Regions from separate parts of the Photobacterium leiognathi genome, predicted to be linked through region 3. Evidence: predicted binding sites of a transcription regulator. Region 3 holds the regulator's gene; each other region holds the start of a gene.
The links. The regulator CRP, encoded in region 3, controls carbon source genes, mostly activating them, when cyclic AMP is high. The targets are predictions, from matches to a motif close to TGTGANNNNNNTCACA.
Positions count from the first base shown of each region.

Region 1: deoD (purine-nucleoside phosphorylase) is a predicted target of CRP. The motif match lies at 4,128-4,143, and genes of this name have one in related genera.
Region 2: cdd (cytidine deaminase) is a predicted target of CRP. The motif match lies at 3,081-3,096, and genes of this name have one in related genera.
Region 4: Q7674_RS03640 (YbgA family protein) is a predicted target of CRP. The motif match lies at 3,462-3,477, and genes of this name have one in related genera.

Region 1 covers NZ_CP131599.1:1,381,057-1,389,198, reverse strand. Annotated here, with positions in the region: gene Q7674_RS06425 (NAD(P)/FAD-dependent oxidoreductase) at 1-987, shown strand, start outside; gene Q7674_RS06420 (RidA family protein) at 1,111-1,458, shown strand; gene Q7674_RS06415 (lactate dehydrogenase) at 1,539-3,029, opposite strand; gene deoD (purine-nucleoside phosphorylase) at 3,333-4,043, opposite strand; gene Q7674_RS06405 (DUF3283 family protein) at 4,343-4,549, shown strand; gene Q7674_RS06400 (hypothetical protein) at 4,783-5,118, shown strand; gene Q7674_RS06395 (YadA-like family protein) at 5,187-6,737, opposite strand; gene Q7674_RS06390 (hypothetical protein) at 7,084-7,323, opposite strand; gene Q7674_RS06385 (DMT family transporter) at 7,349-7,678, opposite strand; gene Q7674_RS06380 (LysR family transcriptional regulator) at 7,878-8,142, shown strand, end outside.
Region 2 covers NZ_CP131601.1:1,720,120-1,728,261, reverse strand. Annotated here, with positions in the region: gene Q7674_RS15025 (DMT family transporter) at 1-489, opposite strand, end outside; gene Q7674_RS15020 (IS4 family transposase) at 612-1,943, opposite strand; gene cdd (cytidine deaminase) at 2,084-2,971, opposite strand; gene Q7674_RS15010 (CidB/LrgB family autolysis modulator) at 3,209-3,892, opposite strand; gene Q7674_RS15005 (CidA/LrgA family protein) at 3,889-4,233, opposite strand; gene Q7674_RS15000 (hypothetical protein) at 4,356-4,880, opposite strand; gene sbcB (exodeoxyribonuclease I) at 5,143-6,564, opposite strand; gene Q7674_RS14990 (hypothetical protein) at 6,932-7,096, shown strand; gene Q7674_RS14985 (hypothetical protein) at 7,121-7,909, shown strand; gene hmuQ (heme-degrading protein HmuQ) at 7,993-8,142, opposite strand, start outside.
Region 3 covers NZ_CP131601.1:234,670-242,811, reverse strand. Annotated here, with positions in the region: gene Q7674_RS07970 (hydrolase) at 1-425, shown strand, start outside; gene Q7674_RS07965 (YheU family protein) at 492-707, shown strand; gene Q7674_RS07960 (phosphoribulokinase) at 887-1,756, shown strand; gene Q7674_RS07955 (OsmC family protein) at 1,861-2,265, opposite strand; gene crp (cAMP-activated global transcriptional regulator CRP) at 2,656-3,288, shown strand; gene Q7674_RS07945 (DUF3859 domain-containing protein) at 3,348-4,169, opposite strand; gene Q7674_RS07940 (hypothetical protein) at 4,467-4,649, shown strand; gene Q7674_RS07935 (DUF1338 domain-containing protein) at 4,704-5,492, opposite strand; gene astD (succinylglutamate-semialdehyde dehydrogenase) at 5,523-6,983, opposite strand; gene astA (arginine N-succinyltransferase) at 7,016-8,032, opposite strand.
Region 4 covers NZ_CP131599.1:783,253-791,394, reverse strand. Annotated here, with positions in the region: partial or broken gene phrB (deoxyribodipyrimidine photo-lyase) at 1-1,200, opposite strand, end outside; gene Q7674_RS03650 (MerR family transcriptional regulator) at 1,298-2,101, opposite strand; gene Q7674_RS03645 (TIGR02450 family Trp-rich protein) at 2,125-2,340, opposite strand; gene Q7674_RS03640 (YbgA family protein) at 2,396-3,343, opposite strand; gene rlmF (23S rRNA (adenine(1618)-N(6))-methyltransferase RlmF) at 3,546-4,547, opposite strand; gene Q7674_RS03630 (slipin family protein) at 4,662-5,477, opposite strand; gene Q7674_RS03625 (NfeD family protein) at 5,515-6,936, opposite strand; gene Q7674_RS03620 (hypothetical protein) at 7,080-7,637, opposite strand; gene Q7674_RS03615 (transporter substrate-binding domain-containing protein) at 7,807-8,142, shown strand, end outside.

The DNA.
Region 1 (8,142 bases), on a different contig from region 3:
CTGTGGGATCTGTCTTGTGAAGCGGTAGATATTGCTCGTGAGCGTATTCAAGAATTCAATATCGATTGCGACTTCCAACAAGGTTATATCGAGTTAGCACTGAAAAAGAGCCAAGAAGAAGAATTAAAATCTTGGTATGACTTAAAGCAAACGCGCTACGATTACCCAACAGCAAGCTGGTGGGAAAAAGAGCAAATTCAACAAGTAGCCAATACTGAACGCTACCTTGGTGGTCTGTTTGATTCAAACAGTGCACACATGCATCCCCTGAATTACACCTTAGGCTTAGCCAGTGCTGCAATGTCGCTAGGCGCATCGGTATTTGAAAATACGCCAGCAACGAAGATTGAGAAAGGCAACCCACATATTATTCATACGCCAAAAGGTCGCGTAAAAGCTAAACAAGTACTATTAGCGTGTAATGCGTATTTAGATGGTCTGAACCGTAAGGCTCAAAGTGTTGTATTGCCAGTTGCTTCATATATTGCAGTGACCGAACAATTAGGTGATCGTCAGCCAATCTCAAATATGATGGCAATGTCTGATCTAAACAATAGCTTGGATTATTATCGTCCAACACCTGATGGTCGTATTTTGTTTGGTGGCGTTAACCATCCATTTAATGGTGAATACAGTGATTCAGCCGAGCGTTTACACCAGCGTATGATCACTGTGTTCCCGCAATTGGCTGACGTGAAAATGGAGTACCATTGGGGCGGCTTATTTGCAGTAACACGTTCTTACATGCCACAGATTGATCACTTAGGTGATGATATTTATGTATCACATGGCTACACCGGTCATGGTGTGGGCTTAACGAACATTGCAGGTAAAGTCGTAGCAGAAGCGATGGCAGGAACCGCTGAGCGTTTTGATGTCTTTGCGAAGATTAAACAAGGCTGGATCCCAACCCCTGAAATTTTACGTAAACCTGCGCTTGCAATGGCGATTTGGAAAGCACGGTTAGAAGATTCATTAGGTCGCTAATTGAAATTTACGGTGTAAATTATTATTTATTGCAAATAAATTTTACTTTTTACCGTGTTTTGACTGGTTTTTTGCTAAAAAAGTTATATTCTTATCAAACTTAATTAGCGAACAGGAAATATCATGATTGAACGTTTAGAAACAGGTGCTCGCATGAGCCGCATTGTTAAGCATAACGGTACGATTTACTTATGTGGTCAAGTTTGTGCAGATGCTACGAAAGGTATCACAGAGCAAACTCAAACCATGTTAGATAAAGTAGAAGCGTTATTACTTCAAGCGGGGAGTGATAAAGAACACATGCTTTCAGCAACGATTTATATTAAAGATATGAGCATGTTCGCTGAAATGAATGCGGTATGGGATAACTGGGTACCACAAGGTCATGCGCCTGCTCGTGCTTGTGTTGAAGCAAGTATGGCACGCGATGCTCTATTAGTAGAAATCTCAGTGGTTGCTGCTGAAAAGTAATTTTTAATAGCAAAATACTATTGATATAAAGGCTTAATATCAGCTCTAGTGAGTGGCGATATTAAGCCTTTTTTATTTTGTTAACTTAGCAGTTGTTCTAATGTCATAGGGGATGAAGCCAAGCCTAATCGTTGAGCTGGTGTTAATGAGAACTTATCTTGGCGACACAAATTATGCCAAGCGCGATAAATATCTAATAGCGGTAACAGTCCTGCTGGTCGCAATTTTCGTCGCGGCTCATTGATCAGTTGGCTAAATTGCTCTTGAAAACGATGTTGGTAACTTGATACTGCTCGATAGGTGGCATGTTTAAGCCACTTCTTATCATCATTGGTTTCACCACCTAAATGGCAGATTCCTTTACTGGCATTTTCTAGATGAGTGAATGCCCAACGATCTTGCCACCATCCTAATAACACAATATCGACTTTACTTGCATCGTCACCATGCTGCCATTGCTCGTCTTCTATCACGTAGAGAGGATCAATACGTTTTTGCTTGATATGGTCAATAAACACAGAGATGCATGCCGAGCGCAACAAGGTTTCTTGTGGCATAAAGATAGCGAGGTACTCGTTATTCTGGAACATCTCTTTCAAGTAGAGATAATGGCTGTATACCGTGTACTGTGGGTAGATCAATGTTCCCTTCGTTGGATAATTAATTTTAGCGCCGTCTGATAATGGATTCTCCATGTTAGAGCGAGAGAAAATCTTACGATAAGTCGCATCAACTTTTGCCAATATACCTTTAGGAATAAAGGGATCAGATACTGTTTCATCGTGCTTTGGTGCCGACATGAAACGGGCTGAATCTTGATAGGCATCATGATAGAGATGAGATAACGCAATATCATTGGCGTGGTAATTAATATGCTGTGCGACAACATAGCCTGATTGTGACTCTGCACTTGCAACCCACATTACGCCATTGTGGCTTTGAGGTTGAAGGTCCTTAATATTAGATGCAAGCTCAACATGATGTTGATGTTTAAATAATCGTTCATCAAAAAGGGCGAGCTGGCGACGGCATCGAGCAGCAATATGATTGAGTTGATCGTAAAAGGTTTTTGGATTGATCTCTAGGCGTCGACAAATATCACGCACAGGGTAATCGGTAAATAATAGCCCCAGTAGTTTTTGTTGCATGGCAAGTTTGTTATTAGCACCAGACCAACGATCAACAAATGTTTGCTCACAGGCTTTACAGCGGTAACGTTGTCTATCACCACTGAACCCAAACGCATGATAAAGGTGACGATGTGTTAGCGCAGGGTAGTGTTTATTATCACATTCACTATTGGTACATCGAGGTAAATCACTACTTTGAAGCCTTTGATAGCGTAGTGTTTCTTCAACCACATCTTGGTTATTTAATAATGGTGGGAAAGCACCACATTCTCGACATACGAGAGTCGGGCGATTACGGTTATTATTTTGGAGCACGTAGTCGTTGGGATTATGTGAACCAAAGTTCTTACAACTCAGTGTCTTACAGTGATTAAACTGGTAGCCATTAAAAGCTAATGGTAACTGCTCGATGGGATTTTGCGTTGTAAGAAATGTAGACATATCTAACCTTATCTTTGCGCGATCTTTGGATGCAGTATAATGATATTTTTAGAATTATTACTAAACGGTTACAGGATTTGTGAGAAGGGGCTGAGTAAAATTTTACTCAGCATTGTCAGAGAACAATACGTTTCAAGAATATGTTACCTATGATTGTGTAAGACGCCACATTTTACATTATCGAGCTGGTTTTATATTAATTAAACGTATTCATTAAACTAACATCCCTTTAGTTTTCGTTATTAAATTTGGAAAAATAAGCGGAAAACCGTCTGGGAGGCATGTTTCCCGCTTATGGGAAAATTAAAGGCTGATGGCAGTTTCTAGCGCGATGTTCATCATTTCGTTGAATGATTTTTGACGATCTTCTGCGCTTAATTTTTCACCACGTTTGATGTGATCAGAAACTGTTAGAATGGTTAGGGCTTTTGCGCCTAGCTCTGCTGCTACGCCGTAAATACCCGCCGCTTCCATATCAACACCAAGAATGCCAAGCTTTTCCATCTTATCGAATAGATCGCTTTCTGGGCTGTAGAATAAATCTGCAGAGAAAACATTACCGACACGTACTGGCACTTGTTGTGCACGAGCTTGGTTAACGGCGGTTTCTAGTAGATGGTAATCTGCAATAGCTGCAAAATCGTGGTTAGCAAAACGGATACGGTTTACTTTTGAATCCGTCGATGCGCCCATACCGATGATCACATCCATTAGTTTTACATCATCGTGAACAGCGCCACAGCTACCAATACGGATAATGTTTTTAACGCCAAAATCTTTGATGAGTTCGTGCACATAAATAGAACATGATGGGATACCCATACCATGACCCATCACTGAAATACGTTTGCCTTTGTAAGTACCTGTAAAGCCATACATGCTGCGAACATCACACACACGCTTTACATCATCTAGGTAAGTTTCCGCAATAAACTGAGCACGTAGCGGATCGCCTGGCATAAGTACCGTTTCTGCAAAATCACCAAACTCAGCGTTAATATGTGGAGTAGCCATAAAGAGCTCCTAGATAAAAATAGTTAATCAACATTATTGTTGTGCTTTGATAGATTCAGTTTATGAAACCACAAAGCGCTAACTAGTGATATATATCACATAATTTAGGCTGTTTTTGATAAAAAGCCATGCTGTTAACTAAATCTGTTGAAAAGGAGATGGCTGTGTTGTTTTTGTGATGGATAAATAACTAGTTCAAGTCATGCTCTAATACAGGCATAGATAAGATGCATGAGGTTATTCTGAACAGAGACTTTTTTGGGTAAAATTAGTGCAGATTATTACTATGAGAAACTTATATGCATAACCTTACATTACTATCTGATGGTGAAAGAACACGCATTGAATTAGATAAGCAAGCTGCTTATACCGTATGGAAAGTGAAGAATGGTAAAGTAGGTTATGAAGCTTTTGCTGAGCTTATAAATAATATTGAAGATGATGATGAACGAGATTTTTGTGAGAAATCATTATCAAAATATAAGATGCAAATGGGCGTAAATTAATTACTTTTATTTTTTTAGAGGTTGAAAGCGATGCTTGTGGATATCAACATCTATAGAGTGAACGTCACAGTTTACTTTGGTGAGTGATTGATATAATTACAATAAATCGCGTTATGTGACGATAAATCTTCGTGTGTTAAATGAAACTTAAGTAAAGATTATGCCAATAGGTATGCTGTTCAGTCTTTAATTTAGTATTATTGGGCGCAGAGATTGACTGAATGGTGAATAAAGTGAAAACAACTGAATTTTCAGCACTAGATGATGATAATAGTGATGTAATGATCCCCATGCGTGCGGATCAGCGTCCACACACGCTAAAAACTACAAAATCATCAGCTAAAGCTGGCACAACTGCACGTTCAAAGCGTTTAACGGATTGTCCTGCGTGTGAAGGTGTTGTGTCACGCCGTGCACATTTTTGCCCTCATTGTGGTGAGCCAGATCCTTCTCGTCATATTCAACGTTCTCAGTGGTTATCACGTCTTGTATGGACGGCTATAATCGCTACGGGTTGTTGGTATGCATATTTAGAATTGCTTCCTTGGGTTATGGAACGCATGAAGTAAGCTTTGCAAGGCTCAATAAAAAACCGACGGTGTACGTCGGTTTTTTGTTTTTAAATTGACGAGCAAAATCAGTTAAAGCCGAATGTCATACCTGCAGCAACACCGACGTTGTGATTTGAGTTATATGAGGTATCAAGAGTGACTACACTGTCTGGAGATGTATTGATTTTCGCAGCCATTGCGATAGCATCTTGATCGCCATAATAGCCTAACCCCATACCAATATTATATTTGTGATTTGGTTTAGCCGTAATAGCAGCCATTGCCATTGCAGATGCAATACCAGCATCTTCCCTGTTTTCTAAGCTCTTTAATTTCTCATTAAACACGTTAGAGAGTTGGTTGACTCTTTGATCTGTATAGTTATTTGCATTCTGTAATGTCTGTTGCGATTTTTCATCAGTGTATTGCTTAGACTTGTTGTAGTACGCCATTACATGATTATTGGTGTAGCTAATCGATTCATTATGCAAATGACTAATGTTATAAGCATTGGTATTTACACCAGCCGTGTTTTTCTCAATACTTTGACTGTTATTCGCTATATTTGTTTTGTTGTTATTGATGTTGCTTGTATTCTGCTGAATATTATTAGTATTGCTCGTAATAGTTTGCGTGTTTTTATTCACTAAATTAGTGTTATTTAGAATATCTTTTCTGTTTTTTTGAATATTATTACCATTATTAATGATTACAGTTTTATTATCATTAATACCTGCTGTATTTTGACTGATTTGTTTTGAGTTGGTTGTAATATTCTGCGTGTTATTTTGAATGTTGGTTATATTTTTATTTATATTTTCTTTGTTAATACCTATATTATTAGCATTGTTAGCGATGATATTTTTATTGATATCAATTGCTTGATTGTTTTGCTCAATATTCACCATGTTAGTTTTAATATCGTTACTGTTACGGGTGATTTCACTTGAGTTGTTGCTAATGTTTTGACTGTTATGGGTGATCTCACCTTGTAAGGTGTTTTTAGCCTCGGTTAACTGACTAACATTAACTGCATCTGTAGCATTGATACCTGCGGTAACATTAGTTAGTCGACGGGTTACATCTGTTGTTGTTACCTGAACTTTTCCATCGACCACCGTTTGGTGATTGACCTTACCACCAAAACTCACCGTGTCTTTTTCGTCAGCTCTACTATCGTTACCAATAGCAATGCTGTTGTTTGTTGCATAGGCATGGGCACCTATAGCAAGTGCATGATTAGCATAGGATTGATTGCCGATAGCTACGCCATTATCCAATGAGTTAGAGCTTGTACCAAAAGCTTCTGAATTATCTTTTGCATGGCTGTAATCGCCAACAGCAAGGGAATAATGACCAACGTTTACACCTGAGCCAATCCCAACATTATGAGAGCCTGTAATGGTTGGAGCTGTTCCAATTACCGTGTTCTGATATTGCCCATTCGGTAGTGGCGAACTCGTTGATTGATTAATAACAATATTACCGCCCATTGGATGATTGGTATTATTGTTCACATTAGATTGAGTGAGAGATTGTGGTTGAGCTAAAGGTTCATTATTTATTACTGCGGCATGAATACTACAGGCTATAAGAAGCGGCGTTGAGCAAAGTAGCTGTTTAGTTAATCGATTCATTATTATTGTTACTTCGTTATGAACAATTATTAAACACTAGCGTCAAAAAAATGGCGGGTAAATATAAGATATTGCAATAATAGAAATCAGAAATAATGTTATAAACCCAAGTGACTTCAAGGTGGCTTATTCAGTGACACGCTCCCAAAGGGCGGGCGTCCTTAGCTCTCAGACTTTGTTAACGATTCTCAATGTAGAACCACTATATCTTCGAATCGTTGCCGCGCCTGAGAACTAAGTTCGTCTCGCTGAACACTGCATCTTGAAGTTCTTTGGGTATAGAAAAGTAGTTATGAGAACATCGTCACTAATATTTTTATTAGTGACGATGTGAGGTAGGAAATAATTAATGTGTTTTTTGCATACCACGAGTTTGATTCATTGTACGTGAACCTGCGGTACCGTAAGTATTAATATCATATCGGTTTGGTGAATATCCGATGCGTGAGCGATAACGACGATCAAGATCGGATAAATTAATACCGTAATTTTCACTTAATTGTTTAATTACTACGTTAATTTCTTTTTGAGAACTATTTTGTTTACGTAAGTAGTAATATAAATTTTCTGCTCGTTGCTGATTCATAATAAACCCCGTATATATGGGATGTTTAGTGGTGGTGTGCAGCGCCTGATAAATTCATAACCGCAAGACCCACTGCAACAATTATCATCCCAATCCAAACTTTAGTGTCGATATGTTGGTTATAAATAACGCTTGAAAGCGTGGTAACGAGAATAATGGCAAGCCCAGCCCAAGACGCATGGACAATGCCTACTGGAATACTTTTCATTGCTTGTGATAGAAATAGAAAGGCAGTGATATGCCCAAGAATGACAACGGCTGTTGGTAATGGGTTGGTAAAACCATTTGCAGATTTAAGTGCAACGTGTGACGTCGCTTCTGCTAACACACCTAATAAAAGAAATAACCAACTCACAACCAAACTCCAATCTAATTTCTAACGATGAAGTGATTATAATTATTTCTCTTAAGATGATAATTGTATGTTTTGTGAAATTACTTTTGCTGTTGAGTAATAATTGACATCTGTTATAGGAATAATGGCGAGTTCGTTTGTGTTCTACAGTACACTAGCAGAGAGAGTGGGATAGACAGGTAATAGGTAGGTAGCTGCAGTGCTTCAAGATCGTGCCGGACGAATGGCAATTTTTCATACTTTGGTTAATAGCGGTAACTTTACATCGACTGCACACAAACTCGGAGTATCAACATCACATGTCAGTAAGCAACTGAGCTTATTAGAAGCAGAGTTACAAGTGAAGTTAGTGCAACGCACGACACGTAGCTTTACCTTAACTGATGAAGGTATTGAATATGCCAAGTTTTGTGAGCAGGTAGTATCTGCTGTATTAGATGCAGATGCCATGATGGCTGACATCC
Region 2 (8,142 bases), 1.5 Mb from region 3:
CACAGGGAGTAATGTGGCAATACTAAAGCTGTCTGACCAAGGTTCAAGAATGATCATTGCACCAATAAAGCCTGCAATGGTTGCACACCAACGTGCCGCACCGACTTTCTCTTTTAGTAAGAAACCTGAGCCAATGGTTGCAAACAGCGGGGACGTCATGAGCAATGCAATACCTTGCCAAATTGGCACAGGATAGGCGAGTGCCCAAAGCCATAATTGAATACCAATAACCGCAAGGAAGACACGGAAACAGTGTTGGAAAAAGTGTTGTGTTCTTAACGAGCGGCTGATCCCCATGGTTCTAAGCCATGGCAACATCGCAATCAAAGCAATAAAGTATTGAAATAGGGCAAAGGTGGTTGATGAGACACCAAGTTTAATGCTGAGGTACTGAGCAAGGCTGTTCACAATGGCAAATGCCAAACCTGCAGACAGCATCCAACTTGCACCTTGTACCGGATTATGTGTAGGACTATGAGAGTGGGACATGAAATTGGATTCTCTATAAAATCGTTGCGAGAATAATACGCTTTTGTTTTTAGATAGCCAATATTCCGCGTTCTACAGAGGCGTAGAGATAATAAAAAACCGCCTATTACAGCTAACACCTATCACTTAAGGTGTTTGGAACGAACTGGATAACGAGTTTTATTGATACGAACGGCTCTCTGCTTGGGCCGTTTTTTTCTTTCAGGTAATATGTAACGCTTTACTTGTTTTCTCATTGCTCTCAGTTTTTGAGGAATTGAACCTGGCGAAGCGATGGCACACCACATTAATTCATCTTGAATATCTCTTAACGCCATCATAAAACTTATCCGTAATGGTGAAACATTCGCTTCTGCCGCTATTCTACTTATTTCTAAGCGAACAAGATTATAAGCTATCAATATTCCCCATATTTCTTGCTCAATACCTTCTACTGATTGACTACGCAATAATATTTCATCTTCAAGCATGTCATGTTTTATTTCACCATAACTGTTTTCTATCTCCCAACGTTCGAAATAAACATCAAGCAAAGCTTGATAGCTATAATGCTCACCAACTAAGGAAGTAAGAAGCCCTTGGATATGATATTTTTGAGTTTTTTCTGGATAAAGCATTAATCGAGCTTGCCATTTTTCAGGAAGGCTTGGGTCTTTAGCTCTTGCATATTTGGATACATCCATTTCTACAATCAAATCTCGTCCTGCTTCATCAAGCTGCTTAATGACGGTATATCGCGTATTTGATTTAATTGGAGTCATCCAATGACTCGAATCATGCTGACGTTGCCAATTAATCATCAACTCGGCGCCAAGATAACATCGGTCAAAAATAGTTAAAGAATCTGGCGTTATTGAGGATATAAGCTGTTTAGCATAGTTCTCTTCACCAATATTGCTGGGACCAAATGCTACGTTGTGTATTAATCGACTACGAAGGGAGCATAAAGCACATAACCTGACGATAGGGTATTCTGTATGCTGTATCTTACCGTGTTTGACATACTGAAAGTGACTCGCTAATTCTGGAGTATCATGACTTCTAAATTGAGTTCCATCGACAGAGAAAAGGCGTAAGCCTTTCCATGTGTCTCCGCTATCTTCGGCTTTCGTCCAATATTTGGCAGTGAGTGAGAAAAGTGCTTTTAGAGGCTGTGCTGTCAATCGTTTTCGCGCCTGAGGGATAGCACTTGGTGCAATAGAATCACCTTGTGATCGCGATAATTGCAAATCAAGTTTATTCAAGACATCGGTTATCGATCTATTACGATATAGGCCAATTCCAACGATTAACCAAACAACCAATTCCGCAGGTAATTTTCGTCTGCGTATACTGGCCTTATTGGTTTCATCTAATGCTTGTTGAATCCACTCAAGAGGTAAGTCTCTTTGAAATAATGAGAGTGATTCTGGTGCTGCAAACGCATCTACATCAATGAGCCAATGTGACAACATAAAAAATACCCCCAGTTTTGCAAAACTGAGGGTATTTTTAACTATCTGAAAGATCGTGCAACCAATCAATTTCTTAAGTGATAGGTGTTAGCCTATTACAGCGGTTTATATAAAAAACAGAGGTATTTTATTACTTGCTCTTAATAAGCAACATAAGTCATTTGAATGTCTGGATTCAATGCTTCTAGCAGTGCTTGAGTACGAGCAAGTTGGCTGATTTGGCTTTCTGCACTTTCAACTAATGCTGCTTCAACTAATTCAGACAGTTTGTAACCTGACATATTCATGTTGATTAGCGCTACTTGTAGCGGTGGTAAGCTAGGGTTAAATGCCGCATTTTCAGCATACATACCAACAAATACACGACCGTCTTTAGCTTTAAGCGCAACACCACTGAAGTTCTTCGAGTAAGGTGCGTGTGAACGGTTTGCAGCATCACAAGCAGCAACAGCTAAATCAGATTGCTCAGCAATAGTAATACCGTTATCAATATCGCTTAGTAGTGCATCTTCAATACCAAGATCGGCAGGGCCGAATGATTCTGGCAGGTATTGTTGCAGTGTCATTGGTTGGCGTTCTGGTAGTTGAATCACTAACTCTTTAGCCGTGTTTAGTTCATTCATGAACTGACGACAGTGACCACAAGGGCTGTAGTTGATAGTCACATCTTTAATGCCAGTTTCACCTTTGATCCACGCATGGCTAATAGCCGATTGTTCCGCATGGATAGTACACGCCATACTTGCACTCGCAAATTCCATATTTGCACCAAAGTAAAGGCGACCAGAAGTACCACGGACAATAGCACCAACATAGAAATTAGAAATAGGAACAACAGCGTAAGCAGCAGCAACAGGAAGGAGTGCAAGGCGAAGATCAGAATCAGATAGATTAGTTTGAGCAAGTAAGTGTTCAAATTGCTCAGGACTGATAGTGGAATCGAAATTTTTATCTTCAATAATTGGTCGAAGAGCTGATGCAAGCTCGTTAGGTAATTGACCTAATGCATCCATAACTTTTGCGTGCATTGGGGTGTTACTCCGTATTGTTGATGGAGAAACATTCTATGTTAAATGTTAATATTCAAGTGTGATGCAGATCACATTAACTATCAACTCTATACACTAGTTACATTATCGAGAGCGAGCTCACACAAGTAAATGTAAATTTTCATGTAATAAATGGTTATCAAAACACTATGAGCTTAAAACTAATATGAATTAAGCAACATAAACGCTGTAAGCATAATATGTTGCTTAAATCCATTAACCAAAAAAGACATGCTGAAAAATAGGGAACATCAAAGGGGCAAGTAGGGTCGTCATAATGCCGCAAATCACCAATGCCAATGAACTAAATGCTCCTTCTTGGTAGTCTTGCTCTACTGCCTTTGCCGTACCTAATGCATGAGAAACCGTACCGATAGACAAACCTTTCGCTAGTGGGTGATGAATACGAAATAGCTTCATCACGGGATAACCTAATACCGCACCAAACAAACCCACAATGATCACCATTGCAGCTGTGATGGCAGGAATACCACCAATTTGTTGTGATGCCGCCATCGCAAGCGGAGTGGTGATAGATTTAGGCAAAATACTGGCAGCTAATTGAGCATCAGCACCCATTAAAAACGCAATGCCCGTACCAAAGGTCATTGAAAGCACACTACCGACAAAACAGGCGGTTAAAATGGTCTTCCATTTACGCTTAATCAAAGGCAATTGCTGATATAGCGGTAATGCTAGCGCAACAACTGCAGGGCCTAACATATAATTGATGATCTCATTGTCAGCAAAGTAGGTTTCATAAGGGACATTGAGCCAACGTAGCGCAGAGATCAGAAAAATTAACGAAATCAGTAACGGATTAAATAATGGATTACGGATCTTTATTGCCAAATAACGCATGCTGTAAAACACAACAAGGGTTGCCACTAACCAGATCATGACTCTTTTTCCTTATGGTGAAGAGCTAAGCCAATAACCACTAATACAATTAACGTACTGCCAAGAGTGCTTGCGAAAATGATAGCGGCATTATGTTCGATTAAACCTAAGTAATTCATTAGGCCGACACCGACAGGGACAAACAGCAACGCCATATGTTTGATAAGTAAATTACAGGTTTTCTCAACCCATTGTGTTTTACAAATGCCTGTTACTAAGCCAAAGAACAGTAGGAACAAACCAATAATACTGCCAGGAATAGGCAGATGAGTAAGATGCTGTATGCCTTGACCAAGTAAAAAGCAAAACATAACAATGGCAAAAGATCGTATGTAATCCATAGTGAAAAAAGTAATGCTAGAAAATTTAATTTATCATACAAATAAACGAGGTGTTTGTCACACAAAATAATGCAGCGTTTAGATAAATGATAAAAATATTTAGATTAGATAGCTTTAATTGTTTACGAATGCCACAACAATAGACCAATAATGGCGGCAAGCGATAGTAGAATAGACACTTTTAACCAAATAAAGTCAGTTACGATTGCTTTAAACCAAGCTGATTCATGAATCGGTTTGTTTGTTGCTGGTGTCTTACTAGGTGAAGATGGATTAAGCACAAAAGGTTGCTTACGTGATGTTTTGGTAGGAAGCGGTACACGAAAACCAAAATGAGGCACAACATGGATAGGGATCGCCATTTCACCGTTACATTGTAACTTTCCTGTTAGTGAAGCAAGCAGAAGATTAATGTCGTAATTGTGATCGCTAGTTTCTTCAAAGGCATCGAGCGAGGTAAAGGTTTTACGATATAAGGAATCGGCATTCAGCACTTCACCAGCGAATAGGCATAAGATCTCAAGCAAGCGTGATTCTTCGCGGGTAAGTAACGTTCGCGTATCATCACGCCAAAGGAGTAAATGTTTTTCAGGGAAAAAATCTAACTTCTCATAGCTATAACATTTCAATAAGGTTTGCGTTGCCATAGATAGCACACCTATCGTTACCACTTTGCGTAATCAGCACACCGCACAAACGATAACACTCATTATGGTTGAAAATGCCAATTTCGTAGGATTTTTATTGATCTTTGATGTTAAGTGTTAACGTGAATGGAATAATCAGCAAATAAATCACAGCCTTGCGTTCTCAAAAAAAAGAAGCCTATTGACTTGCTTTCATTGGAAAACACGTCAATAGGCTTCAATTGCAAACTAGGCTTAAGCTAAAGCAAGTAGGTAAGCGCGCTTACACCAGTTTAGAAACGTAATCGTACAGCGACTTTAAGATCTTCATCTTATTCTCGTCAGATTCATACTCATAAGCCACGGCTTCAAAGTTCTCCATGTACTTAGGCATGTTAGCTTCAAAGAAATCTTGGCAATGGTGCTTCCAACGTACTTGCTCTTCATAATTGAGTGTCATTGGGAAGTTGCGCGCACGGTAGCGGAATAACAGCGGTTTAATACGCTTATCATCGACATTAATTTCAAGCGAACCAAGTTGATCTGCTGGCGTTTCACGGATGATATCCATCGTAGAACGATCAGCGGTTGAGAAGAAACCGTCATACAGCATGGCATCAACATTATCATTTGCATCATATTCACGTTTAACGCTAAACATCTCGAGCACTTTTTCGCGGATCTCTGGATGCTGTTTAATAAGCGCTAAGTGCTTCAAGCATTGTTCACGATCAATACCTAAACGTGCTGCATCTTCTGCTTTTAATGTTTTAGCAGGCGCTAGCACTGGGCACTTATTCAAATGCACTTCTTTAATAGGAACAGGCAGCTCATCTGGCGCTAGATAAATACGCTTGGTGTATAAACGCTCACGTAGTTGGTCAGCATCAAGTTCAATTAATGGGGTAGGATCAAGCGCAAGGTTTACCGTGATCACTGCATTCTTATTATCAGGATGCCATGCCAGCGGCACAATCCAGCTTGTGTTACCGCAATCAGTACCAAACATGCCTGAGATATGCACCAATGGCGTTAGATTAACAATATCAACCAGATCTTGCAGCTTACGCTTATGGCGAAGATCAAATAGGTAATCAAACAACTTAGGTTGATTGGTTTTAACGATTTTTGCTAACTCAATGGTCGCATAAACGTCAGCCATCGCATCGTGAGCATTCGCGTGTTCGATACCGTTAGCAACAGAAAGCTTTTCAAGTTTAAAGCTCGGACGACCTTCATCATCAAAAGGCCAGTTCAAACCATCAGGACGCAGTGCATAACAAGTACGCATAATATCTAGCAAGTCCCAACGTGAATTACCGTTTTGCCACGCCCAACCGTACGGGTCGAAGAAGTTGCGGTATAAGGTATAACGCGTGACTTCATCATCAAAACGCACATTGTTATAACCAATCACACAAGTATTTGGCTTTGACAGTTCAGCGTGAATTGCTTCAATAAACTCATGCTCTGATAAGCCTTTTTCCATTGCCTCTTGCGGTGTAATGCCTGTGATTAAGCACGCTTCAGGTGACGGTAGGTAATCTGCTGGTGGCTTACAATAAATCACCAACGGCTCACCAATAATGTTCATGTCCATATCGGTACGGACACCTGCAAACTGACACGGACGATCATTGGCAGGGCTTGCACCAAAGGTCTCGTAGTCAATCCAATAAAGCGTTGCTTGGTTCTTATCGTTCATAAATCATCCATAGCCATTGGTGTTATTATTTTGCATGTTTTCTAAGCAATGGCTTGTTGTGAAAAACTGCTTATAAATTCAGCAATTTATCGAAAATTTAATGGCAAATACTCAAGCATGAAAACTTAAGCTTACATGGCTCTAAGTATCCCGTATTTATGAGGTAAGAGGCAAGGCGGGAGGGAAGATAAATTGAGTGAAACGATGTTAGATACAATCGCACAATGAAATTCTGATCATAGTATTTATGCATCTCATTACCTATACTGAAAAATTTTGTGAAATGGGTACGAGTTTTTATTGTTTCGTCTCTGTTTTGAAGTTTTGAGTATTAAATTACTTTTACATTCTTTTTAAGGTGAGTGAAATGTCGAGAAAATATTGGGGCTATCGAATTGATACAACGAAAATTAAATTTTTCCGTCAGGAGCTGGATGAAGGAAGATTAAGACAGGGATGGGGTTGGACAGAAGGGCAGAATTTAAGATTATTAACGAAAGATAGTGGCGCTCGCAGAAATCTCCCTATTTAAAATAAAGTAAAGAAAGGTGACATATTGATTGTTCCTCGATTGCCGACATGGAATGAAGTTGCAATTGTTGAAGCAACACAAGATTTTTCTCAAGGTTATGATTATTCCATACATCCAGATTTACAGGATTATGGGCATATTTTTCCTGCTCGTTTTATTAAAAGTTTTAATAGGAAAAATAACCATGTTTCTGGAGAGTTAAGAGCGAGTCTTAAGCAAGTAAATCGATTTTGGAATATGTCACATTGTAAAGACAATATTGAAGAGCTTATAAATAATAAAGAGGCATTGATTAATTCTATTGGCTTTTCTACACGATTTAACAATGTGCTCACTGACAATATCAGTAAATCGCTAGAACAAACGGATTTCTATAAAAACTTTTATCGACAAATGAATGAGCAATTTTCCAATGAAGAATGGGAATATGCGCTAGTAGAAGGTTTAAGAAAAATTTTACCGGAACCGATAATAGTTGAACGCACGGGTGGTATTACAGAGAAAGAACACGGTACAGATATTCTTATCACGTTACCCGGTTTATTAGGTAAGAGTTATGGCATTGCTATTCAAGTGAAAGATTATAAAGGGTTAATGAGTGGTAATGCGATAAAACAAATTCAAAAAGCAGAACACTGGAATAATGAAAATTTCACTATTATTGATAAATACGTGATAGTGACTCGTTGTTTAAAAGATGATCATCCAGAAGATTTACAACAAGTTGATGGCGTAACTATTATTTTTGCAGAGCAGTTAGAAGACCTATTAAAGGATATTGCAGTAGGATTTATTGGCTTAGGTAAAAATTAGCAATTACTCGCAATATAATGATACTGCTAATTAAAACAAGCTCCCAACTACAGTGTATTTGGGGGCTTGCGACAGGAATATAATTACAGGCAGCTTTCAAACCCTTCAAAGTTTGGTGCACCTAAATAAATGTCTTTATTACCGCGAGCATTAGCATGAGCTTTACGGAATGCTTCTGATTGTGTCCAGTCTTCGAACGCTTGGCGAGAATCCCATACTGAGTGCGATGCAAA
Region 3 (8,142 bases):
CAAAGCGTATCGACCATCACCCAGATAACATGCCCTTATCACAGCAAGCGTTAGATGAGATCAAAACCGTATGGCAGTTCGATAATCTTATCACCGCACCATTACACGGTTTTCTTGATGCTGATGATTACTACCAACGCTGTAGTGGGATCAACCAGCTCGAGAAAATAACCACACCACTTAGGATCATCCATGCCAAAGACGATCCCTTTATGACAGAAGCTGTTATCCCCAAGCAGACATTACCGAATAATATTGAGTATGACTTATTAGAAAAAGGGGGCCATGTCGGCTTTGTAGGAGGCACTCTTTTTAAACCGCAATTTTGGCTCGAACACACAGTGCCGCAGTGGTTTGCCAAGCAGCTACAAACATCACAAGTAAAGCAACCACAATCGATAATACTTCATGAAGTGGCAAGCTAATGATCTGCTAATAATATTTTTGATAATATACTAAACACTGATGTCACACTGTAAACGAGGCTCTGGATGATCATCCCTTGGCAAGATATTGCGCCTGAAACACTCACTAATCTCATTGAGCAATTTGTTCTTCGTGAAGGAACAGATTACGGTGAAACAGAGATGAGTTTAGAAAGTAAAGTGAACGTGGTTCTCAACCAATTAAAATCTGGTGAAGCCGTGATTGTCTTTTCTGAATTGCATGAATCTGTCGACATAAAATTACGCAACCAGTTGCAATAATTATTCCTAACCTGAGTCGTGCTCCGAGAGTTACGACTCAAAACTTGCCTTTGTTATCAGTTTCACTTTTCAACCCCCACATCCTTGTTAACTTGTAGTAACATTATCGTAAATCAGGTGATCTCCTTATTCCCTGACATCTCATTATCTTCCGATAATTAACAACGACAAGGTTAGTCATGTCTGCAAAACATCCTATCATTGCAGTAACCGGTTCATCAGGAGCAGGAACCACCACCACTTCTGAAGCTTTCCGTAAAATGTTCAATATGATGAACATCAATGCTGCATGGCTAGAAGGTGATAGCTTTCACCGCTTTACCCGCCCAGAAATGGATGCGGAAATTCGTAAAGCCAAAGAGCAAGGTCGCCATATCAGTTACTTTGGTGCAGAAGCTAATGACTTCGGCCAATTAGAGCAATTTTTCAAGCAATATGGTGAAGATGGTACAGGCCGTTTTCGTCGTTATCTTCACACCTTTGATGAAGCCGTTCCCTACAACCAAATGCCCGGTACATTTACGCCATGGCAAAAGCTGGCTGAAAATACTGATTTGCTTTTCTATGAAGGTTTACATGGTGGCGTCGTTGATGGGGATATTAACGTCGCTCAACATGTCGATTTACTGATCGGCATGGTACCAATCGTTAACCTTGAGTGGATCCAGAAGATCGTCCGTGATACCCGCGATCGTGGTCACTCGCGTGAAGCGGTAATGGAGTCTATCGTTCGCTCGATGGATGATTACTTAAATTACCTAACCCCGCAGTTCTCACGCACTCATATTAACTTTCAACGCGTTCCTACGGTTGATACCTCAAACCCTGTCAGTGCAAAAGGTATTCCGAGCCTAGATGAAAGCTTTGTGGTGATCCGCTTTCGCGGTTTAAAAAATGTCGACTTCCCTTACCTACTTGCGATGATCCAAGGCTCATTTATGTCACGTCATAACACCCTTGTTGTCCCTGGTGGGAAAATGAGTTTTGCGATGGAACTGATCATGAGGCCACTGATCGAGCAGCTAATCAAGACAGGGAAAATTAGCTAGTTCATATATACCCAAGTCATCTCAAAGTACTTGGGTATAACGGTTAAAACAAAAAAGGTTGGCGCAGTGCCAACCTTCATCAAATCGAGTACAGCGCTAACGGCTTAAGCACTGATCACTTCATAAGAATGCGTAAGCTCTACCCCTTTGCCCAGCATCAAACATACCGAGCAATATTTCTCTAGTGAATCGGCAACAACATTCGCCACCACTGATTCCTCTAAATCAAAACCAGACACCACAAAATGCAGGTTTGCTTGTGTAAATAAGCGTGGTGCTTGCTCTCGGCGCTGTGCTGAAATTTGCACTTCACAACCGACAATATTTTGCGCTTGTGCTTTCAATCCACTGACAACATCCACCGAACTACAGCCACCAGCAGCTATCAATACGAGCTCCATTGGACTTGGGGCTTTATCGCCACCGTTGCCATCCATTACCACACTATGACCTGAGCTTGATTGACCTAAGAAAGTCATATCTTCTACCCATTTGACTCGGGATTGCATCGCTTAATCCTTATTTAGATGCCCGAAGATAACGACTAGTCTTATTGATAAATCTAATAATGTAAATCGATTTTCGTATTCCGTCCTCTTCGTGCTACAGGCACATTTTTACCTGCAAAAGCTGACCTGTTATTCATGGTTAAATACCACTAATAGTAACTATCTCACCACGTTGTGATCCTGTGCACAGTTATCCATATCAAATGAGCGATTCTACTAGATCAATATCAAGAAAAAGGCGTAGAAAAAGGATACACTCTAACTTATTCAAGTTAGCTTGCAGCCCAGCGGCTGAATGGATACCCTGTCAGCAGACAGTTTTTTTTCCAGCACGGTGCTCGAAGAGAAAATGAATGCTGTTGGGCAACAAATGCAGAGGAAGTTAGTAATATGGTTCCAGGTAAACCGCAAACAGATCCAACTTTAGAGTGGTTTCTTTCCCATTGTCATATTCACAAGTACCCATCAAAAAGTACGCTGATCCACGCAGGTGAGAAAGCGGAAACTTTGTACTACATTGTGAAGGGTTCTGTTGCTGTACTAATCAAGGATGAAGAAGGTAAGGAAATGATCCTTTCTTACCTAAACCAAGGTGACTTTATTGGTGAGCTTGGCTTGTTCGAAGAAGATCAAGAGCGTACTGCTTGGGTTCGCGCTAAGACTCCTTGTGAAGTAGCAGAAATTTCGTTTAAAAAATTCCGTCAGTTAATCCAAGTTAACCCTGACATTCTAATGCGTCTATCTGCTCAAATGGCAAGCCGCCTACAAGTGACTAGCCAGAAAGTAGGTGATCTAGCATTCTTAGACGTTACAGGTCGTATTGCGCAAACATTGCTAAACCTAGCTAAACAGCCAGATGCAATGACGCACCCAGACGGCATGCAGATCAAGATCACTCGTCAAGAAATCGGTCAAATCGTTGGCTGTTCTCGTGAGACAGTGGGTCGTATTCTGAAGATGCTTGAAGAGCAGAACCTTATCTCTGCTCACGGTAAGACTATCGTTGTTTACGGTACACGTTAATTTAACGCTGTCACCGTATGAAAAAAGCCGCACACTGTTGCGGCTTTTTTAATGTCTTTTTAACTTTTCAAACAAGCATGAACCTGTTTTTTATCAAGCTTTGCTTCGTTAATTCTGGCGCTATGCATGCAGTAAAAAAAGTAGCTAACATACTTTTTCATCTCTTCTTTCGCAGAGGTAATTTCATCACCACGCCCCATTTGTTTAAGCGCTATCTGCTGACACATGCTGTTATAACGACTTAGGGTTTGGTTACATTCCTCGGTAGAACTAAACTGCAAGCAACGCTTCGATTTCGCTTTATCACAAACCAGCGCATCACCATTTTGAGTTAACCATGAACGGGTACTATTGAGCATGAACGCAGTTTCAAAAGTGTTTTTTAAAGATTGATTTAACTGCTCATTATTAGCGACCGTGAACTCACGTTTAGCAACAACTTGATCTTTATACAGCAATTCAAATACCCAAGAACCACTGATTAGCTCATAAGGTTCTGAAAATTGCCAAAGCGCCAAGTTTTTATCGTGTTTGTACATGGTATCGGACCATGTTGATACCGTCGTTGCTTGCTTCGTTGCTGGGTTTACCAATTTAGGATGCGTCATACGCGCTGTAATAGGAAATGCCGTTTTTCCTTTCAGCTCATCACTGGCACCATCTGGGATCTCTACGGCATAGCGAAACCCGATATATTGCCCAAGTTTCGGAGTCACTAATTTATTACTCGCCTTTACCGTATAAACAGCCCCATTTTGGCTGATCACACCACCTTCTGAAATCGTCACCTTAGGTACATTGTTATCCACTGAAGATAAAGAGCTACATCCAGCCAATGATGACAATAACAGCCCTACCATTGTGATCTTGCTAAAATTCATATTACTTCTACCTAATCCAAAAGCATTGAAGAAAGAAATACTTATTGATAACTTTCTAACTAAAATAAAACATTAGATGATAAAGCAATGTGACATTTTTAACGTGCCGATAAGATCACAAATTAGCAATTAGATGCGAAATAAAATCCCTAAAAAGCATAAATTGAGCTGTGATAAATATTTCATCAATCCCATTCAAACTTTGTGTCTTTTATGAGAACAATTAATTTGTATTGTCTAAATTAAGTGCTACATTCTGCGTATTAATGGACTTTCTTTTTCTCGCGGTAATGGAATATGGATATTGAACGTTTTGCCCCGAATAGTTACACCACAGTACCAGGCGCTATCGCTCCTCAACCTACAACGATTGAGATGACAGGCTTTAGTGACCGTCGCTGTTACTTAGAACAGCAAACAGGTTTACGTCGCTGCCCTGTTGAAGACAGTGGTATTTGGGGATCGCCCCTCGACAATTAATAGATTCGAAAAAAGCAGCCTAATGGCTGCTTTTTTATTAATAATTCAACGTAATTAGGAGTTATAGGTACTTTCAAAGATCTTATCTGCCGAAGCTTCAACAAAACCAGTATAGATCTCCCCATCCGGTTGTAAGTAGCGTTTCGCAAACTCATAGAAGCCACCCGGTACCTGCATATCACCATCACTAAAGGTAACAGACACTTTATCTGCCATTGTCGCTGATTGTTCTAACATCACTTTAGGATTGCCTTTTACCGCACCTCCAGCTTGGTTAATGGCAAAACCACTGCATTCGAGAAAATGATTCACTTCGGCAATTTCAACAAATTGTTCTAGCTGATTAATATCAATGGTGAAGTGATTGGCACCATAACCGTGAGCTGCCACCCAACCCGCATATTCACTTTCTGCATTGAGAAGATGGTAAACCTCACTGCTCAGTTGCCATGGTTTACCTTGATACAAAAAAGCAGGATCAGCAAAGTAGTCATCATCAACTTGATTAACCAGTTTGCGTACTTCGGTTTGCAGCTCTGTTGAGCACAAACCTAATTGCAACTCACTAATGAAAACCTTAGGTGCATTCGGATCAGGATGCTCAAAATGTTCAGCGTAGAGCTTTTTCTCTTTAAAATGGTAGCGCCCTTTTGGCTTATATCCCACCGCAATAAAAGGCGCAGCTAACCTTGCCATACCACACTTAGGTAAACCAAAGGTACGTAACGCAATATGATCATTGACTAGTGGCTCATCTTCTGTGAGTAACTGCCTAACACTCGACGCAGAAGGACATAAACGCTGGGTATAATCTTTCCATAACTCGGCAAATAATTGTTCCATGCTAGACAATCCTTACAATTAATGATGAAGCTATCTCAAACGAATACCTGGCGATAATTGCTCAGGTAACACTGTTGATTCACCTTCCATTGATGCCATTGGGTAGGCACAGTAATCCGCCGCATAGTAAGCACTTGGACGTAAATTACCTGACGCCCCCGGACCACCAAACGGCGCATCACCACTGGCTCCGGTTAACTGACGATTTCGATTAACAATACCTGCTCGAATATGATCGATAAAATATTGCCATTCATTATCATCGGTAGAAACTAATCCAGCAGATAAACCATAGCGGGTGTTATTCGCCAACGTGACAGCTTGCGCAAGATCTTGATAGCGGATCACCTGTAATAATGGACCAAAGTATTCTTCGTCGGGTAATTTTTCGACCTTGGTGACATCGATAATCGCAGGTGTTACCACCGCCCCTTGACCACGCTTAGCTTCAACCAATATTTCCCCACCGAGCGACGCTAATTGCTGTTGCGTTTGCACAATATTATCGGCGGCTTGGCGGGAGATCTGCGGCCCCATAAACGGCGCAGGCTCAGCAAATGGTCCACCGACGACAATCGCTTTTGTTGCTTCAACTAACGCTGCCAGCAATGCATCCCCTTCGCTACCCAAAGGTAAGTATAGACGTCGAGCACAGGTACAACGTTGCCCTGCGCTAATAAAGGCTGATTGCAAAATAGTGTAGACCGTTGCATCAAGATCGCCATAAGCGTTGGAGATTACCATCGGGTTATTACCGCCCATTTCAAGGGCTAGCATTTTGCCTGGCTGACCTGCAAATTGACGATGCAATAGATGCCCAGTATTAGCACTACCCGTAAATAATAAGCCATCTATTTGTGGTGAAGATGCTAAGGCTTCGCCTGTTGCACGTCCACCTTGCACTAGATTAATCACCCCATCAGGCAGCCCTGCTTGTTGCCACAGTTTCATCACCACTTCTGCCGTCTTTGGCGTTAATTCAGACGGTTTAAACACCACCGTATTACCTGCCAGCAGTGCAGGGACAATATGACCATTAGGTAGATGACCGGGGAAATTGTAAGGACCAAATACCGCCATCACCCCAAGCGGCCTGTGACGCACTACCGCTGTTGTGCCAGAAATATCTTTTTCTCGCTGCCCCGTTCGCTCATGATAAGCCCGTAATGAGATAGCCACTTTGCCAACCATTGCCGCCGCTTCAGTGCGAGTTTCCCATAGCGGCTTTCCTGTTTCCTCCGCGATGGTCACGGCGATAGTTTCACTATTAGCTTTTAAGAGCTCTGCAAATTGTTCAACAACGGCTTGGCGCTCTGCCAAGGTCGCATTTCGCCATTGGAGTAATGCGTGACGTGCAGCATCAACAGCATCGGTAACTTGCTCACCCGTTGCGGCTTCGCCTTGCCAAATGACGTCATCCGTAAACGGGTTAAGTGATGACATGGCTTCACCAGCACCTGCTATCCATTGACCTGCAATCCATTGGCTCATACTCGTCTCCTACACATCGATTAATACATTTGTTATTGCTCGATAAAACGAACAAAGTCACCGTCTGTTACTGCTAATGCATCTGCCACTTGTTGGCTTAACACCACATGCTGCGCTTTATCATCAATATCTAGCGGTGCTGCCACAGCTCTAAAATCACGAAATGATGTATTAGCCACTAAGCATTGTTGCTCACTCTCATGCTCGCCTACTTCGACTTGATAACGTTTGGAATGACGCACGGTTTCAACATTACGGACATCACATTCCACTGTCGGACCTGCATCAAAAATATCAACATAGCCTCGGCATGAGAAACCTTCATTTTCCAATAAACGTAACGCAGGACGGGTGTTGTCATGCACTTGTCCTATCACCGCTTGCGCATCTTTACTGAGTAAATTGACATAGATAGGTAGCTTAGGCATCAGATCAGCAATAAAGCCTTTAGCCCCAATGCCCGTTAAGTAATCGGCGTGAATGAAATCAATCGAGAAGAAGTTCTCTTTCAGCCAGTGCCAAAATGGTGAATTACCTTCTTCATCTGATACGCCGCGCATTTCTGCAAAGACTACATCCGAGAAACGGTGACGATGCTCAGCCATCATTAGAAAGCGAGCTTTTGACAACAAGCGACCATTTAGCCCTTCACGCCAAGGTGGGCGTAAGAAAAGAGTGCAGAGCTCAGTATCACCCGTGTAGTGATTACCCAGCGTTAGAATTTGCACCGTGTTATGCACCCCTAAACGACGTGAAGCATGTACCACAGTACTTAAATGATAATTATAGAAAGGCGCATCTAAACCAATCGCAGCCTCTATGGCTGTTGTACCTGCAATCTCACCCGTTTCGGTATCTTCCGCCACCATGAGATAGCCTTCATCAGCAGGGCTAACAACCTCTTTGGCAAAGCTTGTTTCAGAGTGTGATATCCGATTACGGAGCATTTCTTCGTTAACAGGGAGTGAGGTAAAACCATGGTAAGACTCTTCAGCACACTGCATAAGCGCAGAATAATCACTAGCCATAATAGGACGAATAACCAGCATCGACTTCCCTCCTGATGCAGACAGTAGCGTTGCCACTAACTAAATTGATTTCAATAAGATCCCATAAGAGAACTGACAGCCAATCCTAGGCTGCCAGTGCAGAGAAACGG
Region 4 (8,142 bases), on a different contig from region 3:
CACTGCCAACCACCATTGTTGGATGCAAAATCACCATCAATAAGGTGCTGCATAAACCATTGCTCACCTGCTCGCCAGTCACAAAGTAAGTCTTTGGTTAAGAAACTGGCGGTGATCATGCGAAGTCGATTATGCATCCAACCAGTTGCTCTTAGTTGTCGCATCGCAGCATCAACAATCGGAAAACCGGTTTTACCTTCTTGCCAAGCTTTTAATAATGTTGGGTTATCCTGCCAGCACACATACTGGGTGTACTCTTGAAATGGATGGTTTTTACTCAGCTCTGGATAACGATGAAGTAGGTGTACTATAGAACTCACGCCAGATGATCTCGTTTAGCCATGTAAATGCGCCATCTTCTTTATTAACTTCCAAAGCATGGGGAAAATGCTGAAGCAACTGATGAACACATTGCCTTGCCGATAGCGCCCCAATCGCGAGAAATGGTGATAAACAGCTAGTGCCATCAATGGCTGGGAAGTCTCGCTGCTGATGATAATCCTGTGCTTTAGTGACACAAAATGTATCTAATCGCTGTAATATTGCTTCTTCATCGACAGGCCAAAGTACGCTTTCGATGACTGGATAACCTAACGATTGAATATCTGTACTATCAGCAAGCATTGCTGATGTGGTATCACTTAGTACTACTTCTTTGCTTGTGGTGACAGGGTAACTAGGTTCAGCCGAAAAACGTTTTATCCAAGCATTGCGATACGGGGTAAAAACTTTAAATAACTCACCTTCACGATTTAAGATCGTCTCAGGTTCAAGTACATAGTTATCATCAAACAAACTTTGCTTAATGCCTGATTGCGCTAACAAAACTCCAAGCTTTTCATCACGTAATTGTTCATTAAGCGGATATTGCTTATTAACAAACACATGCACCACTCGATGCTGATGACAATACTCTGCAATGGCATCGACAGATTCACTAAAGTCATTGCATTGCATCACTTGTAATGGAATGTTGAGTACTGCAAGTTGCTGTTTTAATACCCGTAAACGACGATGAATAAAGTCTACTTGAATAGCTGCAACATGGTGTTCATGCCACTGCATTGGCGTTGCAACAAAAAGTGCAATAACAGGAAGACCCGTTTCAATAGCATGATTAAGTGCAGTGTTATCTACAGTGCGTAAATCATCACGAAACCAGATAATGACGTGATCTTCATTTACGTTAGCGTTTGTCATTATTTCTCCCTATTTACTTTATGCTCAATCGTTTAGTCTTGTTACATTGTCACTAAGTACGTGAAAAATGTGTCGAAACTAACCACTAACTTAAGTGCTACACCCCAAATTCCCCTTGGTGAATGTTTTTGATACTGCCAATAAACTCACAAGTGATGTCACATTCGCTGATCAAGCTCTCTATTTCCGCTAACTGTTTGTTATCCAGTTTATTTTCACCAACGATATACATGGCTTTGATCTGCTGATCTTGCAGCAATGAAGACAGCCCTGTTAACTTGCCTGAAATATCACAAAGCACCGTTACATAGTTACCGTCATAAGCTAATTTCAATGCTTGTTGCCACACATGATGATTATTAATCGAGGCATAACTCATGACTAAACAAGGTGTATTTTTTTCAGCATTTACTTTGCCAAAAATCGAGACAAAACACTGCACCACCACGGTATTCCAGATGCTCATATGTAGCGCTTTAAGCGGGTTTTCCGTGCGTGAAATATAATCTTCAATCGGCTGTAAAAACTGCTCTTCTAGGGTCTTAAATGGATAGAGCTTTAAAGCTTCACGCAGTCTATTTTCTACTTGCTGCAATTTCCCTTGCTCAATAAAGCTTAAGGTTTCCTCCACCAGCTCTATTTTCTCTACATCAGATTGCTGATGTTCAACCGCTCCTTCTAGTAACGGTTTCACTTTACCGATAGATACCCCTTTATCTAACCACGCAAGAATGTCATGGATCTTGGCAATATCATTGTCGGTATATAATCGGTGCCCTTTTGGCGTTCGTTGTGGCACTAATAAGCCATAACGACGCTGCCATGCACGTAGGGTTACAGAGTTCACCCCTGTTAACTCCGATACTTCACTGATTGAATACAACTTCACTTCAACGTTCACACTTTATCCTTGGATTAAAATCATTATTTCCAGCCTTGGTACCACACCAAGTTATTCTTTAAATCTTGCCAATTTACGTTAAATTCTCGTTTCGACATCACCGCTTCCATAGTGCAGAACAACACTTCACCACTTTCATTGGTTTCGACATCGGTAATGATGAAGTGCTTCTCTTTGTTCTGTGGCTGTGCTGCTGTCCATTTGCTATTCAGCAGCTTTTTCGGACTAAGCCTGTTCATGATGACCTCTATCGACTTGCTAAATTCACCACCATCATTTGCTCTTACAATTGCCTTATAATGAATAACGCAATAGTAGTTTTTCAGGGTATGGTGCTAAGTACGCTTGCTGCGATAAATACTCATCAGGGTTTACTGTAAGATGATGATTAATCAAGGTTAATGGTGCAACAAGTGGTAACAAACCTTCACGATAACGCATGATCACATCACGCAGTTCGGCTTTTTGTTGCTTGTCTAAATCACGTTTAAAGTAACCTTGAATGTGCATTAACACATTAGTGTTGTTTTTACGGCTTGCGCGTTTCTTCAACGCATCCATAAATTGCTGACGATAAGTTAAGAAGAACTCAACCAGATCATCCCATTCGTGGATTTTAGAAACTAGACGCCCTAACTCTCGGTAAGAGGCTTGATGATGTGCCATAAGGCAAAGTTTATAGCGAGAATGGAATTTGATGATTTTGTCACGGGTGATACCACCTTCTACTGAGCGATATAAATCATCAAGAGCATATACGCGGAAAATGAAGTTTTCACGTAATACCGGATCACATAAACGTCCATCTTCTTCGACTGGTAACCACGGCATGGATTCCATTAGTTGCTGAGTATAAATACCAACTGAACCACCCGGTACTGAGTTACCATTTTTTAAATACAATTTCACACGTTCCATGCCGCAAGAAGGTGATTTAGCACATACCACATAGCCACGTAACCACTCAAAGCTAGGAATAATCGCATCAGCAAATGCCTTCATTTTCTCGGTATGATCGATACTGTCATCTTTGCTATCAACAAGACGTACTTCAATACCGTTATCTTGCAATCTAATCACAGGACGAGGAACAGGCATCCCAATCGCCATTTCAGGACAAACAGCTCTAAAATCGAAATACTCGCTTAGATCTTCAGCCACAAAACGATTACGTTTATGTCCACCATCAAAGCGAACTTTTTCACCTAATACACATGCACTAATACCAACAGGAATGCCCATAACGCCTCCAAACTTGTACAACTTCTTAACCTTGTACAATTACTGTAGACAATAATTTAAAGTTGTACAAGATTAAAATTATGTACAACTTCGGATTTTGGACTTGGTGAATAAAAATTGAGAGGTGTATCACACCAAATTACAGGCATAAAAAAAGCGACGATAATAGCCGCTTAATTCAAATATAGTATTTAACTATCAGTTAGTTAGACCAACGTTCTTGACGCCACTCTTGCTGTTGTTCTTCAGTTAAAAACGTCCACGCAACGATGCGAGAAATCTTCTGACCTTGTGACATTTCAATCGTTTTTACATCCACAGCTTTCGCTTTTTGTAGCTGTTGGTAAATTTCAGGCAGGTTTTCTTTTTTAGAAACTAACGTTGTAAACCAGAAACATTGCCCTGCTTTTTCAGCACTTTGTTTGATCATTTTTTGAATAAATGCCGCTTCACCACCCGGACACCAAAGCTCGGCTTTTTGACCACCAAAGTTTAATACGGGCTTAGTTTGCGCATTAAAGTTAGTTTGGCGTGGCTTTTGTTTCTTATTAGCATTAGCTGCCAAATTACGTACTTTACGCTCTGAACCTGCTGTCGCTTCTTCTAACGATGCGTGGAATGGTGGATTACAAAGCGTAAAATCAAACACTTCATCCGCATTGATCATGCCTGTGAAAATGTTATCTGCATTTTTCTGTAAACGTAGTTTGATATTGCCTTTGAGGCTTGGGTTCGCATCAGCGATGAATTTAGCTGATTTAATCGAAATAGGATCAATATCTGCACCAACAAACTGCCAACCATATATACGATGACCAATAATTGGGTACACACAGTTCGCACCAACACCCACATCTAAACCACGGACACCTTTACCTTGTGGGATAGTGTTGTCATTAGATTCAGCCAGTAAATCTGCAATGTAGTGTAAGTAGTCTGCACGACCAGGAATTGGCGGGCATAAGAAACCTGCTGGAATATCCCAGTAATTCACCTTATAGAAATGGCTCAATAAAGCTTTGTTTAGTGCTTTAACTGCTGCAGGATCTGAGAAATTAACAGAAAGATCACCATAAGGATTTTCGCTAACATACTGAGCTAATTCTGGTGTCGATTGAATTAACTTGGCAAAGTCATAACGCTCACGATGTGGGTTACGTGGGTGTAAACCTTTTTTAGGCTGTGCGTTTTTCTTTTGGCTCATCTTTTTGCTACTCGCAGAATGGATCTTATCAGAGCGCAGCATTGTACATGGTTATGCGTCATATACTTAGCATTTAAGGTATTAACTGGCTAAATTACCCACGGTTCATGTCTTTTATTGGTCGCTTTTGCTGTCATTGTGCTTATTTACTTCTTGCTGCACCTTTAATTTCGCCATTTCTACCATATCGTCTCCGCTTAACTTATCAATCAAATTAATCGGTAATGGGAACACTATAGTGGATGTTCGCTCGTTTGCCACTTCCGTCAGGGTTTGGAAATAACGTAACTGAATAGCATTCGGTGATTTGTTTAGCTCTCTGGCGGCTTCTTGCAGTTTAGCGGAAGCTTCAAGCTCATCTGTTGCATGAATAACTTTGGCTCGACGAGAACGCTCGGCTTCGGCTTGTCTTGCTAGCGCTCGTACCATACTATCATCGAGATCAACATGTTTGATTTCCACATTGGCGATTTTAATACCCCAATTATCCGTATGCTGATCTAAGATCCCTTGTAAATCACGGTTTAACTCTTCACGGGCAGACAATAATTCATCAAGCTCATGTTGCCCAAGCACTGAGCGTAAGGTGGTTTGAGATAGCTGGCTTGTTGCTTCTAGATAGTTCTCAACATTGTTGATCGCCATCTTTGGATCAACCACTTTAAAATAGACCACAGCATTAACATGAACTGACACGTTATCTTTAGTGATCAAATCTTGGGTAGGAACATCAAGCACAATGGTACGTAAATCAACACGCACCATTTGTTGAATGATCGGCACAATGATAACTAGACCCGGTCCTTTGACCTCATAAAAACGCCCAAGCAAAAATACCACGGCTCTTTCATATTCCCGCAAAATCTTGAACATGCTGAAGATCAACGCCACCACTAAAACAACGATGATAGCAAGTGAATAAGTGATCATACTTATCTCCTTTAAGCGTATTAAATAGCTCTATAGATTAAGGATCAATTTCAAGCCATAAGCCTCTGACTCCCGTTACTATCACCTTATCTCCCTTATGAAAAACACCTGTACTGGTAGCTTGCCACATTTCACCCGCAACAAAAACATGGTATTTACCCGCTTCATTATCGACATACATCACTGTGGCTTGTTGACCTATTAAGGTATTGATACCTGTAGTGACAGGTCGTTTACGAGATTTAACCAACATGGCAATAATGACAAAGAAAAATAGCGCAGAGACAACGGTAAAGCCAATAATTAACGGTGCTGCAATTTGATAACCGGGTAAATCGGTATCCATTAACATCACCGATCCCAGTGCAAATGAGGCGATGCCACCAAGCCCTAAAATACCGAAACTTGGACTAAAGGCTTCCGCTACCATTAACATGACACCAAGAATAATAAGTGCTAATCCTGCATAGCTGATTGGCAACATTTGCATTGAATACATCGCTAATACAAAGCAAATTCCACCTAATACACCGGGCAAACCAACACCTGGACTATAAAATTCAAGTAGTAAGCCGTACATACCAATTAACATTAAGATGTAAGCAACATTAGGGTTGGTGAGCACTGAGAGTAATTTGAATCGCCAGTCTTGTTCACGCTCAATAAAGCTCACGTTAGTCAATTCAATCGGTGTTTCAACACCATTGAGCTTGACCATTCTGCCGTTGGCTTTCTCTATCACTTGTTCTCGGTTTTGAGCGATAAAATCAATCACGTTTTCTTTTAGTGCGGTCTGTGCATCAATACTGGCAGCCTCTCGTACTGCTTTAATTGCCCATTCAGGATTACGATTGTGTAACTTCGCTAAGCTTTCAATATAAGCCGCAGCATCATTAATGACTTTGCTTTCCATGGCTGATGAACTGTTTGTTTCAGCTGTTGGCGCTTTATCGTTTTCAGCGCTATTTTGCTTCTCTTCGCTGTCTGGTTGTTTATTTTGAGTGTTATCAGAAGTATCGGTTGGCTTTTCTTCATCATTTCCTGACAAAGGATTACTACCTGCTTTACCGCCACCAATAGAAACAGGTGTCGCAGCACCTAAGTTTGTACCATCAGCCATCGTCGCTATATGGCTTGCTAGCAGAATATAAGTTCCGGCACTGGCGGCTCTTGAACCTGCAGGACCAACCCATGTAGCAATGGGTACTGGTGAGACTGTTATCGCCTGAATGATTTGCCTCATCGAGGTATCAAGCCCGCCTGGAGTATCAACCTGCAAGATGATCATCGCTGCATTGTTGTTTTGTGCTTCGCTAATTTCTCGGGTGACATAATCGCTGGTGGCAGGACCAATCCCGCCTTTAATGCCAATCACCCACACCTCTTGTTGTGTTTGAGCAACCACACTAAAACCCAAAAGCATGACGCACATAAATAAGAATCGAATAATCGTTTTCATCGCTTCACCCACCACTGTAATGAATAAAAGCTGAAACTATTAATACTGATACAAAGAACAGTTAACACTTTAACTATACGAGCTATAAGGAGATTTAGTTTTCTTAAAATACAGAAAGAACGATGTGGTTTATCAAGAAAGACTCAATCTTCAAGTTCAAAATCATCCGCTTTCAAAGCAAGAGATAAACAATAAAACCAAAAGATCACAATGCTAGCTTTAAATAAAAGATTCAAAATACCGTGAGAAGAATTAAAGCTGAAAATATAATAAACGAGACCTTTATATTTATCTGAGCTCATAAATAAGCTATCAATTACACTATAAGAAGAAAAACAAACAAACCCCATAGCCCAATCTGATAACTTACTCTCCTCTTTAGTTAAATTATTAATGGTATAACTATCAAGTACATGTAAACGGAACAATAAAATTCCACTTCGAATTATTGGTATACCAACGATCATTAATAATGAGTATGAACCTAAAAACAAGAAAACCTGAAAAATAGGTATAGATAATAAAGCTGAATATGCATCGATAATTGACATATCTCTAGGATCTAAATGATTAGCGACTAACCACAAATCTACATACACAACAAAGCAAAATAGTAAAATTAGGAATTTCATATCAACAACACTTTCAAGTAATGAGGGAAAACTTTTAGCTGTTGATGAAGTAGGTTTACTTTCGTCCATATAAATGTTCTCAATAAATATAATTAATCCAAGTTATCTCCACTTTTTAGTTAATTCATAAGAAAAACACAACTCATTGATAAGCATCACAATCATTAGTATTTATTACCTAAAGCAGCATACAAAGATACGACTTATACTTAATAATAAAAACAATAAGGATAGATCTATGTCCAATAAGACGTTAATGCTATTCCCTCTTTCTACTCATTCTATTTCACGCCTATTGAAGCTGTTTTTGGCGTTAACATGCTTGTGCTATGGGATATCCTCATCATTGGCAGCACAACAAGAAATCACAGAGCAAACAACTGCGAGCCCTCCTCAAACAATACAATCCACAGTAACCAATGAAGGCAATAAAAAGGAGCTGATCATCGGCACTTATTTATGTCCGCCTTTTGTTATGCAAGATCAATTCGGGGAATACACCGGATTAAGTGTCTTACTGTGGCAGCAAATAGCCGAGAAGTTACAGTTACCCTATCGTTTTCAAAATTACCCA